Regions from separate parts of the Arthrobacter sp. FW306-07-I genome, predicted to be linked through region 2. Evidence: predicted binding sites of a transcription regulator. Region 2 holds the regulator's gene; the other holds the start of a gene.
The links. Region 2 encodes LexA, which represses DNA repair genes until DNA is damaged. Its sites were predicted from a motif close to TCGAACANNTGTTCGA; they were not measured.
Positions count from the first base shown of each region.

Region 1: the regulator LexA is predicted to act here: its motif matches at 2,712-2,727, upstream of LFT46_RS00660 (LexA family protein).

Region 1 covers NZ_CP084550.1:133,246-138,103, forward strand. Annotated here, with positions in the region: gene LFT46_RS00645 (ABC transporter substrate-binding protein) at 1-424, opposite strand, end outside; gene LFT46_RS00650 (lmo0937 family membrane protein) at 715-861, shown strand; gene LFT46_RS00655 (Y-family DNA polymerase) at 945-2,243, opposite strand; gene LFT46_RS00660 (LexA family protein) at 2,267-2,698, opposite strand; gene LFT46_RS00665 (hypothetical protein) at 2,836-3,393, shown strand; gene LFT46_RS00670 (HAD family hydrolase) at 3,512-4,330, shown strand; gene LFT46_RS00675 (hypothetical protein) at 4,452-4,700, shown strand; gene LFT46_RS00680 (glycerophosphodiester phosphodiesterase) at 4,747-4,858, shown strand, end outside.
Region 2 covers NZ_CP084550.1:1,654,601-1,659,458, reverse strand. Annotated here, with positions in the region: gene hisH (imidazole glycerol phosphate synthase subunit HisH) at 1-136, opposite strand, end outside; gene hisB (imidazoleglycerol-phosphate dehydratase HisB) at 133-759, opposite strand; gene LFT46_RS07620 (histidinol-phosphate transaminase) at 820-1,938, opposite strand; gene LFT46_RS07615 (LysM peptidoglycan-binding domain-containing protein) at 2,050-2,400, opposite strand; gene lexA (transcriptional repressor LexA) at 2,760-3,497, shown strand; gene LFT46_RS07605 (ATP-dependent DNA helicase) at 3,623-4,858, opposite strand, start outside.

The sequences.
Region 1 (4,858 bases), 1.5 Mb from region 2:
TGACGAACGAGTTGATGGCCGGATTCGGTCCGATGTAGGTGGCATCGATGGCGCCCGCGTTCAGCGCTTCGATGGCTGCGGGGCCGGCGTTGAAGACCTGCGTGCTGAGCTTGGTGCTGCCGAGTTCATCGGCGATGAAGCCCTTGCTGACGCCCACCAGTGCGGGGGCGTGCGTGACGTTCCCGAAGTAGCCCAGCTTCAGTTCGGCGGCGGGGTTGCCGGACGGGACGGTCTCCTGCGTGGCGGCAGGGGTGGCGCTGTTGACGGAGGAGGCGACGGCGGCTCCCCCGCCAATGAGTGCCAGGACGGCTGCCGCGATCCCAATTTTCAGGCCTACCGGGCGTTTGGGTTTGGCGGACTGGCCGGCGACGATGCGGGTGGAGCCTTGCTGGTTCTGCGGACTGTTGTCCTGCGGGTTTGCCATGGGTAAATCCTTTGCTGGGGCGGATGCTGAGACGAGATTACGGAGCGCCCGGCGGCCCGACAATCGATCATGTAGCAGGCGTTCACGGGGCGACTCGCAGGCTCAACGCGGCGTAGCGGGAAGTCAAAATTCGTCCCGGGACGTCTTGGTTCGGGCTGATAGGCAGCCGGTATCGGCGGCGGATGCGATCGACGCTTGCTTTTCCTGTTTCGCCTGCATTGATTCAGCTGCCGCCTTGGTGGGTACGTGGCCCGCATGGGGATTTTGAAAAACTAGTCAAGGAGACTCTCATGTTGCTTTGGATCGCCATTATCATCGCTGTTCTCTGGCTTCTCGGACTGCTCGCGAACATCGGCGGCGGCCTTATCCACATTCTTTTGGTCGTTGCAGTAGTCGTCCTGATCTTCCACTTCGTCACAGCCCGGAAGCGCGTCTAGGCGGGCAACGTCCGGACTAAGACTTCCATGCAGGAATGAGGTCCCGCCGCTGGCACTGTGCCGGCGGCGGGACCTGCCGCTTTTCAGGCCGCTTTGACCAGGGGGAGTTCGTCCCAGTGCGTGGTGTACCGGGGGGAGCGCATGTCCCGTTTCATGGTCCAGTCCAAACCGGACTTGATGCCCGCGTGCCCCAATCCGATGGCACCCCGCCCGAAACGCCTGCTCACGTCCTCAAGCAGCGGCCCGATCCCGCGTTCCTCATGCCGGTTCTCGAACGGCTCCAGCGGCGGCTGGTTTCCCGTGGGCCGCAGGTCGGTGAGCATCAGGCCCGCCTTGGCGTACTTCAGCCCTTCGCGGGTGTGGGGCAACAGGGCGTGCGCGGCCTTGGTGAGCAGCAGCGGATCCGCCGTGGGCATGGGCAGTGAGACGCATACCGAGGGGTAGGCCTGCTCGTTGTCCCTGAACGGGGAAGTGGCAGCAAATGCCGTCAGGACCTTCGCCTGCAGCCCGTGCTTTGAGAGCCTGGCGCTTGCCTGCTGCCCGTAGATGCTGAGCACCTCCCGAAGGCCTGCGGTGGTGGTCACAGGCGTGGCGAAGGAGCGGGAGAAGATCAACTGGTCGCGTCCAATCCGTTCCTCCTCCATGGGGATGCAGGGGGTGCCGCGGAGCTCCAGGACGGTGCGCATCAGGACCACGGAAAACCTGTCGCGGATCACCACGGGGTCCGCGCGGACCAGGTCCAGGACGGTGAAGATCCCCAGGACGTTCAACCGCCTGGTGAGCCGGCCGGCGATGCCCCAGATCTCATCCACGGGCAGGCGGCCCATCAGCGCCTCCCGCATGTCTGCCGGGACCGACTCCCAAAGGCAGACCCCGCCAAAAGCAGGATTGTTCTTGGCCCACTTATTGCAGAGCTTGGCCAGGGTCTTGGTGGGCGCAATGCCCACGCAGACCGGGACGCCCACGTGCCGCCGGACTGCCTCCTTCATCCTGCGGCCCAGGGCCAGCAGCTCTCCCGGGCCGCCCTTCACGCCCAGAAATGCCTCATCAATGCTGTAGACCTCCAGCCAGGCCGAGTACCTGCCCAGCAGTTCCATCACACGGGCGCTGATATCCCCATACAGCTCATAGTTGCTCGACTTTGCCACCAGGCCCCACTCCTTGGCCCGCGGCGCGAGCTTGAACCAGGGTTCACCGGTGGTGATGCCCAGGGCTTTCGCCTCGGGGGAGCGGGTCACCGCGCACCCGTCGTTGTTGGACAGCACCACCAGCGGGCGTCCCTCCAGGGAGGGGTCGAACGCGCGCTCGGCCGAGGCATAGAAGCAGTTGACGTCCACATGAGCGATCTGCGGCATCTGCCGCATCACCATAGGCTTAGCCATGGGACTTCCCAGCCATCACGGCCTCAAACATGGTGCAGGCACCTGGTGGCAACGCCCCAGACGGTCAGCTCGGACAGGGCGGGCACATGGATGTCCGGGTACTTGGGGTTTTCCGCCTGGAGCAGCACCCCGGTGCGGGTAATGCGGAGGCGCTTGACCGTCAGTTCGCCGTCAAGCACCGCGATCACCACGGATCCGTCCTTGGGCTCCAACGCCCGGTTCACGATCAGTTCGTCGCCGTCACTGATGCCCGCTCCCTCCATGGAGTCACCGGTCACGCGGACCACGAAGGTGCTGGTGATGTCCTTGATCAGGTGCGCGTTCAGGTCGATCCGGCCGTCAAAGTAGTCCTGTGCGGGCGACGGAAAGCCCGCCGCCACCGCCACGGGCGAGATCAGCACCGAGAACAACGAGGCACCCGCGTCTATCACGCGGGGACCGACAATAACGCCCACAACACACCTTTATTCGAAAATATGTTCGATAGTTTCAGTGTAGCCCCGGAGGCTGACAACCGGCACTCCTCACGGCCCAGGGCGCGGAGAGGCTAGGCTGGGAGCACTGTCAGCTCTGGGGGAAGCGGATGCGGTTCGTGCGGTTTTGGCTGGTTCCTGCAGCGATACTCGCCGCGCTGACGGGCTGCGAGTACAGCGGCCCGCCGGAGGGGCAGGCGAAGCCGTCAGCCCCGCCGACAACGGCACCTCGGAACCTGGACACCGACCAGGCGCGGGGAGTGGAGTTCCTCATGAACCCTGCGGACGGCGCCGCCGGCCGCTACGCCTTCCGGCCGGTGCCGGCCTCCCCGGAACTTGCCACCGGCATGCTGCAGGGCGCGGACGGGCTGAAAGTGGCGGTCCATTCCGGCCAGCCTTCCGCTTCCGGGCCTGAGGCGGAGCTCAGAGGCACGCTGGCCAAGGACGGGGCAGGCTGCGTCATCCTGCAGTCGAAGGATGGGGACGATTACACGCTGATCTTCCCCGAAGGAACCAGCCTCGATGGCGAAACACTCCTCCTGCCCGCCGGCCCCCGGCTTGCCAACCAGGACCCGGTAGCCCTCACCGGCAACCGGGTCCCCGCCGATGAAAGCCTGAGCATGTGCCTGAATTATGCCCGGCTCTACTCCGTGGAATCGGCTGCCATCATCCCCTGATGAAAGGGGCACGTCCGTGATCCAACAGACGCGGGAGGTGCGTTGCGGGGAAGTACGACGACGCCCTGCCGCCTTCCAGCGCACTCCGGCTGCCCAATGACCCACGTAGACTTGCAGGATGCGGCTGGTAGCAAGCGATATTGACGGAACGATCCTCGGGCATGACGGAAAAATCAGCCCCCGCACCGTCCGCGCCTTCCACGCCTGCCGTGATGCCGGCGTCGAACTTGTCTTTGTTACAGGCCGGCCACCCCGGTGGCTGCACCCCCTCGAAGAACAGCTGGGCCACACCGGCCGCGTGATCTGCTCAAACGGTGCCGTGGTGTGGGACCTGGAAGCGGACCGCCTGGTCTCCGCCCGTACCCTGGCCATCAACACTGTCCTGGAAGTCCGGCACATCATCAAGGAGCTCCGCCCGGCTGCGCTGTTCGCCGCGGAGACGCTCACCGGCTTCCATCTGGAACCGGGCTTCATCGAGAACGAGTCCAGCGAGCTGCTCGCCGAATTCACCCCGGCGCCGCTGAAGGACACGCTCACGGGCGAGGACTCTGTGGTGAAATTCCTCGCCATCGTCCGCGACGGCACGCCTGACGACTTTCTCGCCGAGGTGGCTCCCGCTGTCGGACACCTGGCAGCGGCCACCCATTCTTCGCCCGGCGTCGCGATGCTGGAACTGTCCCTGCCCGGTGTGAACAAGGCCGTCACGCTGGCCGAGTATGCGTCCGCCTTGGGCATTGGGGCCGCTGACGTAGTGGCTTTCGGGGACATGCCCAACGACATTGAAATGCTCCGGTGGGCCGGCCACGGCTATGCCATGGCCAGCGGCCACCCCGAGGCCATCCGCGCGGCGGGGCAGCAGGCACCGCATTTTGACGACGACGGCGTGGCCCAGGTTTTGGAGGCCCGCCTCGCTTCCCTGGGCGTCCAGTTTTCCTGAACCCCAGCCTGCCGCATCCGGCGCCACCGTTTTCCCAGCTTCCGCTCACTTGGCGTTTACCTTCCCGCCGTAGCGTCAAGCGTGGAGAGCAGGCACCTCCGCCGGCTCGAAGGGGGTAACGATGGCAAGAAGCACCAAGCAGCACGCAGCCGAGGCGCCGCTCCGCCCAGCAACGCCCGCTCCGCACTGGAAGCAGCTGCGCCAGGGCGACCGGGTCCGGGTCCTCTTTTCACCCGGCTTCGAATCGGGCGGCGTGGTGGACACCATTACGCCGGACCACACGGCGGTCTGGGTCCACCTCGACGGCGGCCGCGGGCGGACCCTGCTGCACTGCGGTGACGGCGTGGACATCCTTCCCTGCGCTGGCTGAACTGCCGCGCTGACTGAAGGCCTCGGGCCTCGGGTACGCTCGCAGTGTGACCCTGCCCTTCTTCGAGCACCCGGACGACGCCGGGCGGCAGCTGCCCATCGCCATGGCCCACCGCGGGTTCTCGGGCGAGGGTCTGGAAAACTCCATGGCCGCGTTCC
Region 2 (4,858 bases):
GTGCGCGGACCGCTGACCGAACGTTCCCGGAACCGTAGTCCAGAACCGTGACAGTTGGCTTGCCCTCGGGGGAAGGCAGCTTGCGTGAGGCGGAGGGGTCGATGATGGCCCCGTCCTTAAGGACCTGGCCGCTCACAGTGCGCCCTTGGTGGACGGGATGCCCTCGACGCGGGGATCCGGTTCGACGGCGGCGCGCAGGGCACGGGCGAAGGCTTTGAACTGCGCCTCGACGATGTGGTGCGGGTCCCGGCCGGCCAATACGGTCATGTGCAGGCAGATGCCGGCGTGCAGCGTGATGGCTTCGAAGACGTGGCGGGTCAGGGAGCCAGTGAAGTGGCCGCCGATCAGGTGGTACTCCTGGCCTGCCGGCTCGCCGCCGTGCACCAGGTAGGGGCGGCCGGAGACATCCACTACCGCGTTGGCAAGCGCTTCATCAAGCGGCACAGTGGCCTCACCGAAACGTCGGATTCCCGCCTTGTTGCCCAGGGCAGTGCGCAGGACCTCGCCGAAGGTGATGGCAACGTCCTCCACGGTGTGGTGGACGTCGATGTGGGTGTCGCCGGTGGCCTTGACCGTCATGTCGATCAGGGAGTGCTTGCACAGGGCAGTCAGCATGTGGTCGTAAAACGGCACCGAGGTATCGATATCCGACACTCCGGTTCCGTCGAGGTTGATCTCCACGAGGACGGAGGACTCGCTGGTGGCACGCTCCATGCGGGCGGTCCTGGCCGCAGCCGTATTCAATCCGGTTGGACTCATGGTGAAAGGATCCTTTGTGGGAGAAGAAGTGGTTCAAGGCGCCGACGCCGCACTATAAGTCTAGGCGGGAAGCGCGGCCTGGCCCGCAAGGATGCGTTCCAGGGACGTGAGGAAGGCTGTGGTTTCCGCCTCAGTGCCCGCAGTAACCCGAAGGTGGCCGGGGATGCCGACGTCACGGATCAGCACACCGGCGTCCAGCAGTTCCTGCCAGACCTGGTGGGGGTTTTCCAGGCCGCCGAAGAACACGTAATTGGAGTCGGAGGCCGCGGGCGTCAGGCCCATCCGTGTCAGTTCCGCCACGATCCGGTCCCGCTGGGCCTTGATGTCCTGGACGTCCGCCATAAGGGCCTCGCGGTGTTCGAGGGCGGCAAGCGCAGTGGCCTGGGTGATGGCCGAGAGGTGGTACGGAAGGCGCACCAACCGCAGGGCGTCGGTGACCTCCGGCGCGGCGGCCATGTAACCAAGCCGGGCGCCGGCCAGGGCAAATGCCTTGCTCATGGTGCGGGACACGATCAGCCGCTCCCGGCCGGGAAGCAGGGTCAGCGCGCTGGGCGTTCCGTCGTGCGCGAACTCGTGGTAAGCCTCGTCCACGATCACGATCGCCTGGCTGTCCTCCCCGGCCTCGTAGACAGCCTCCACGACATCCAGACCGAGCCCGGTTCCCGTGGGATTGTTGGGCGAGCAGAGGAACACGATGTTCGGCTGCAGTTCCTTGACCTGCCGTGCGGCCGACTCTGCGCTCAGGTCGTAGCCCTCGGAGCGCTCCCCGGTGATGTACTGCGTGTCGGTCCCGCTGGCCAGCAGGGGGTACATGGAGTACGTGGGTGGAAAGCCCAGGGCGGTGCGGCCCGGGCCTCCGAAAGCCTGGAGGATCTGCTGCAGGACCTCATTGGAGCCATTGGCTGCCCATACGTTGTTTTCGTCAAGCCCATGCCCGAGGTACTCCGCCAAGGCTTTCCGGAGTGCAGTGAACTCCCGGTCAGGGTAGCGGTTCAGGCCTGCGGCAGCCTCCGTGACTGCGGCGGAAATGGCGGCGCGCACATCGGCGGGGACGCCATGGGTGTTCTCATTGACGTTCAGGAGAATGGGGACGTCCAGTTGGGGCGCCCCATAAGGGGTGAGCCCGCGAAGGTTGCTGCGGAGGGGAAGCCGGTTCAGACGCTCTAGCTGGTCGTTCACCTGAACAGTTTAGTTGCCGCAGCAACGACCGGAAAATGTGACGGTTCCTGTTCGCCCTCAGCGTGCCACATCCCGCTTCTCCGGCGCCATGCCTGGAGTGGACAGCGGGCTTCAGTGTGTTGGGACAAACAGTTGCTGCCCGGGCAGGACTGAGCCGGCGCTGAGGTTGTTGAGCTGGACGATGTCTGCCACCACGTCCCGGGCGTCCCGGTTCGGATCAACAGCACCGGCGATGGTCCACAGTGACTGGCCCGGCTGCACGGTAACCGTGACAGTCGGTGTCACCGCCAAATCCGCGGCGGAGTCTGAGGCCTTGGCGGGCGAGTTGAAGAACCCCGACAGCGACAGCAGGAAAACAGCGACGAGTACCAGCGGAACGCCGATCAGGACGATCCGCCCCCGCCGGGTAAGCCGCAGGGGCGCGGACGAAGGTGAAACGTGGTGACGAGATGAAGCTGACATGAACTGAGCCCTCCTGGACCTGCCGTGCTGCCCGGGTGTTCCCCCGAGGCCGCCCCGACCATTCAGACGACGGTCCGGAACTTCCTCCGGCCACGTTTTCGAATAGGGCGTGCGCTGGTTAGAACACATGTTCGAACTTTGCTTGTTAAGTTTTAGCACCTATCAACGAACAATGTCGAGACTCGCTAGAACAAATGTTTGAAAAAGCAATGTGGCTGGCCTAGCTTTGAAACCAAAGAACAACCACCCCTGAAGTTGAACAGCAGGGTCTGACAATGACAGTGGGAGTCCTTCCGGCGGTGCGTGCAAGCCAGCACCGGGGCGGAAGATCCGGCGGCAAGCGAAAGGCATTGGCGAATATGGCAGCAGCAGCCGCCGGGGGCAGGACCGCCCCGCAAACCAAGAGGACCGCCAAAGGCTTGACGCCCCGGCAAAAGAAAATCCTCGAAACCATACAGCGCTCCGTCAATGAGAACGGGTACCCGCCCTCCATGCGCGAGATCGGCGACACCGTCGGACTGGCAAGCCTGTCCAGCGTGACCCACCAGCTCTCCCAGCTGGAAAAACTCGGTTACCTGCGTCGCGATCCCAAGCGGCCCCGCGCCATGGAAGTGCTGATGCCCCTCACGCTGGACGGGGGTACAGGCAAGGCCGCAGGCGACTCCCCTGCGACGCAACCCGCCGGCGGAGGCGCCTCAGTGACCGAGCTGCCCACCGCGCTCGATACCGCAATGGTTCCCCTGGTGGGCCGGATCGCTGCCGGCGGTCCCATCCTCGCGGAGCAGCTTGTTGAGGATGTCATGCCGCTCCCCCGCCAGTTGGTGGGCCAGGGCGAACTCTTCATGCTGCGGGTGGCCGGCGACTCCATGGTGGACGCCGCCATTTGTGACGGTGACTGGGTGGTGGTCCGGCGCCAGGCTGACGCAGCCAACGGGGACATCGTTGCTGCGCTGCTCGACGACGAAGCGACCGTCAAGACCTTCCGCCAGCGAGACGGCCATACCTGGCTGCTCCCCCAGAACACGCAGTACGAACCCATCCTGGGCGACCATGCCACCATCATGGGCAAAGTCGTCTCGGTCCTGCGTTCGCTCTAGCGCGCTCCCTCCCGCCACAAGCACCGGCCCGCGCTGCAGGAATCCGTCCGGGCCGTCCTGGGCCCGGCGGAGGCACTCCAGGGGCGCGCTGTGCCCCTGGAGCTCCGCGGTGCGTCGTCAGGAGGCTACCGGACTGCGTCCGCCCCCAGCCTGGTGAGGGCTGCCAGCGCCTTGCTGCGGTCCGTGGTGGCCCAAAACGGCGGCAGGGCAGCCCGCAGGAACCCGGCGTAGCGCTCGGTTGCCAACCGGGAGTCCAGCACGGCCACAACGCCCTTATCCCCGGTTGACCTGATCAACCGCCCGGCGCCCTGGGCCAGGCGGATGGCCGCGTGGGTGGCTGATACGGACATGAATCCGTTGCCGCCGGCCTGTGCCACGGCCCGGGAACGCGCCGTCATCAGTGGATCGTCCGGCCGCGGGAACGGAATACGGTCAATCACCACCAGCCGGCAGGAGCCGCCCGGCACGTCGACTCCCTGCCACAGGGACATGGTTCCGAAAAGGCAGGTGTCCGGCTCATCGGCGAACTGTTTGACCAGGCCGGTCATGGTCGACTCCCCTTGGCACAGGACGGTCACGTCCAGTTTGGGCCGCAGGGCGTCTGCGGCCTCCTCGGCAGCCCGGCGTGAGGAAAACAGGCAAAGGGCTCCCCCGCCGGACGCCTTAATCAGGGCTTCCAGTTCCTCCAGAGCCTCCGGAGACACCCCGCGGCCGGGCTTGGGCAGGTGCCCGGCCACATAGAGGATGCCCTGCTTGGGGTAGTCGAAGGGCGAGCCGACGTCCACGCCGGTCCAGCTGGGGGCGCCGTCGCCAAGAAGGCCCAGTCCTCCTGCAGCAGGTTCAAAAGCGGAACCGATGGCCAGGGTGGCGGAAGTCAGCACGACAGTGTGGTCGGCAAAGAGCCCTTCCCGCAGCCGCCCGGCGACGGACAATGGGGCGATGTTGATCAGCACCGGCGCAGTCTCGTCCGGCGGCGAGTAGCCCTGGCCGGGGTCAAAGGTGCTGGCGCGGGAGAACCACACGACTTCCCGGTTTTCCCTGGCGGCGACCAGACGCTCGCACAGTTCCAGGATGAGCATGAGGCGGGACCTGGCCAGCTGCCGGCCGCCGTCGGCAGTGGTGTTGCTGTCCCCTTTGGAATCGGACAGTGCAGCCCGGCAGGCCTCACGGAGCTGGTCCACGCAGTCCAGCTGTTCATCGTTCAGGCCGTTAGGAAGCAGGCCGCTGGGTGCGCCGGCGAGGGCCAGCTCAAGGTTGGCCGCTGCGGCATTGAGGGCATCAACGGTGATGGCGGTGTGTTTCCGGGCACCGGCAGCGGCGGCGTGGACCATCGCGACGGACAGCTGGCCGGACACTGCTCC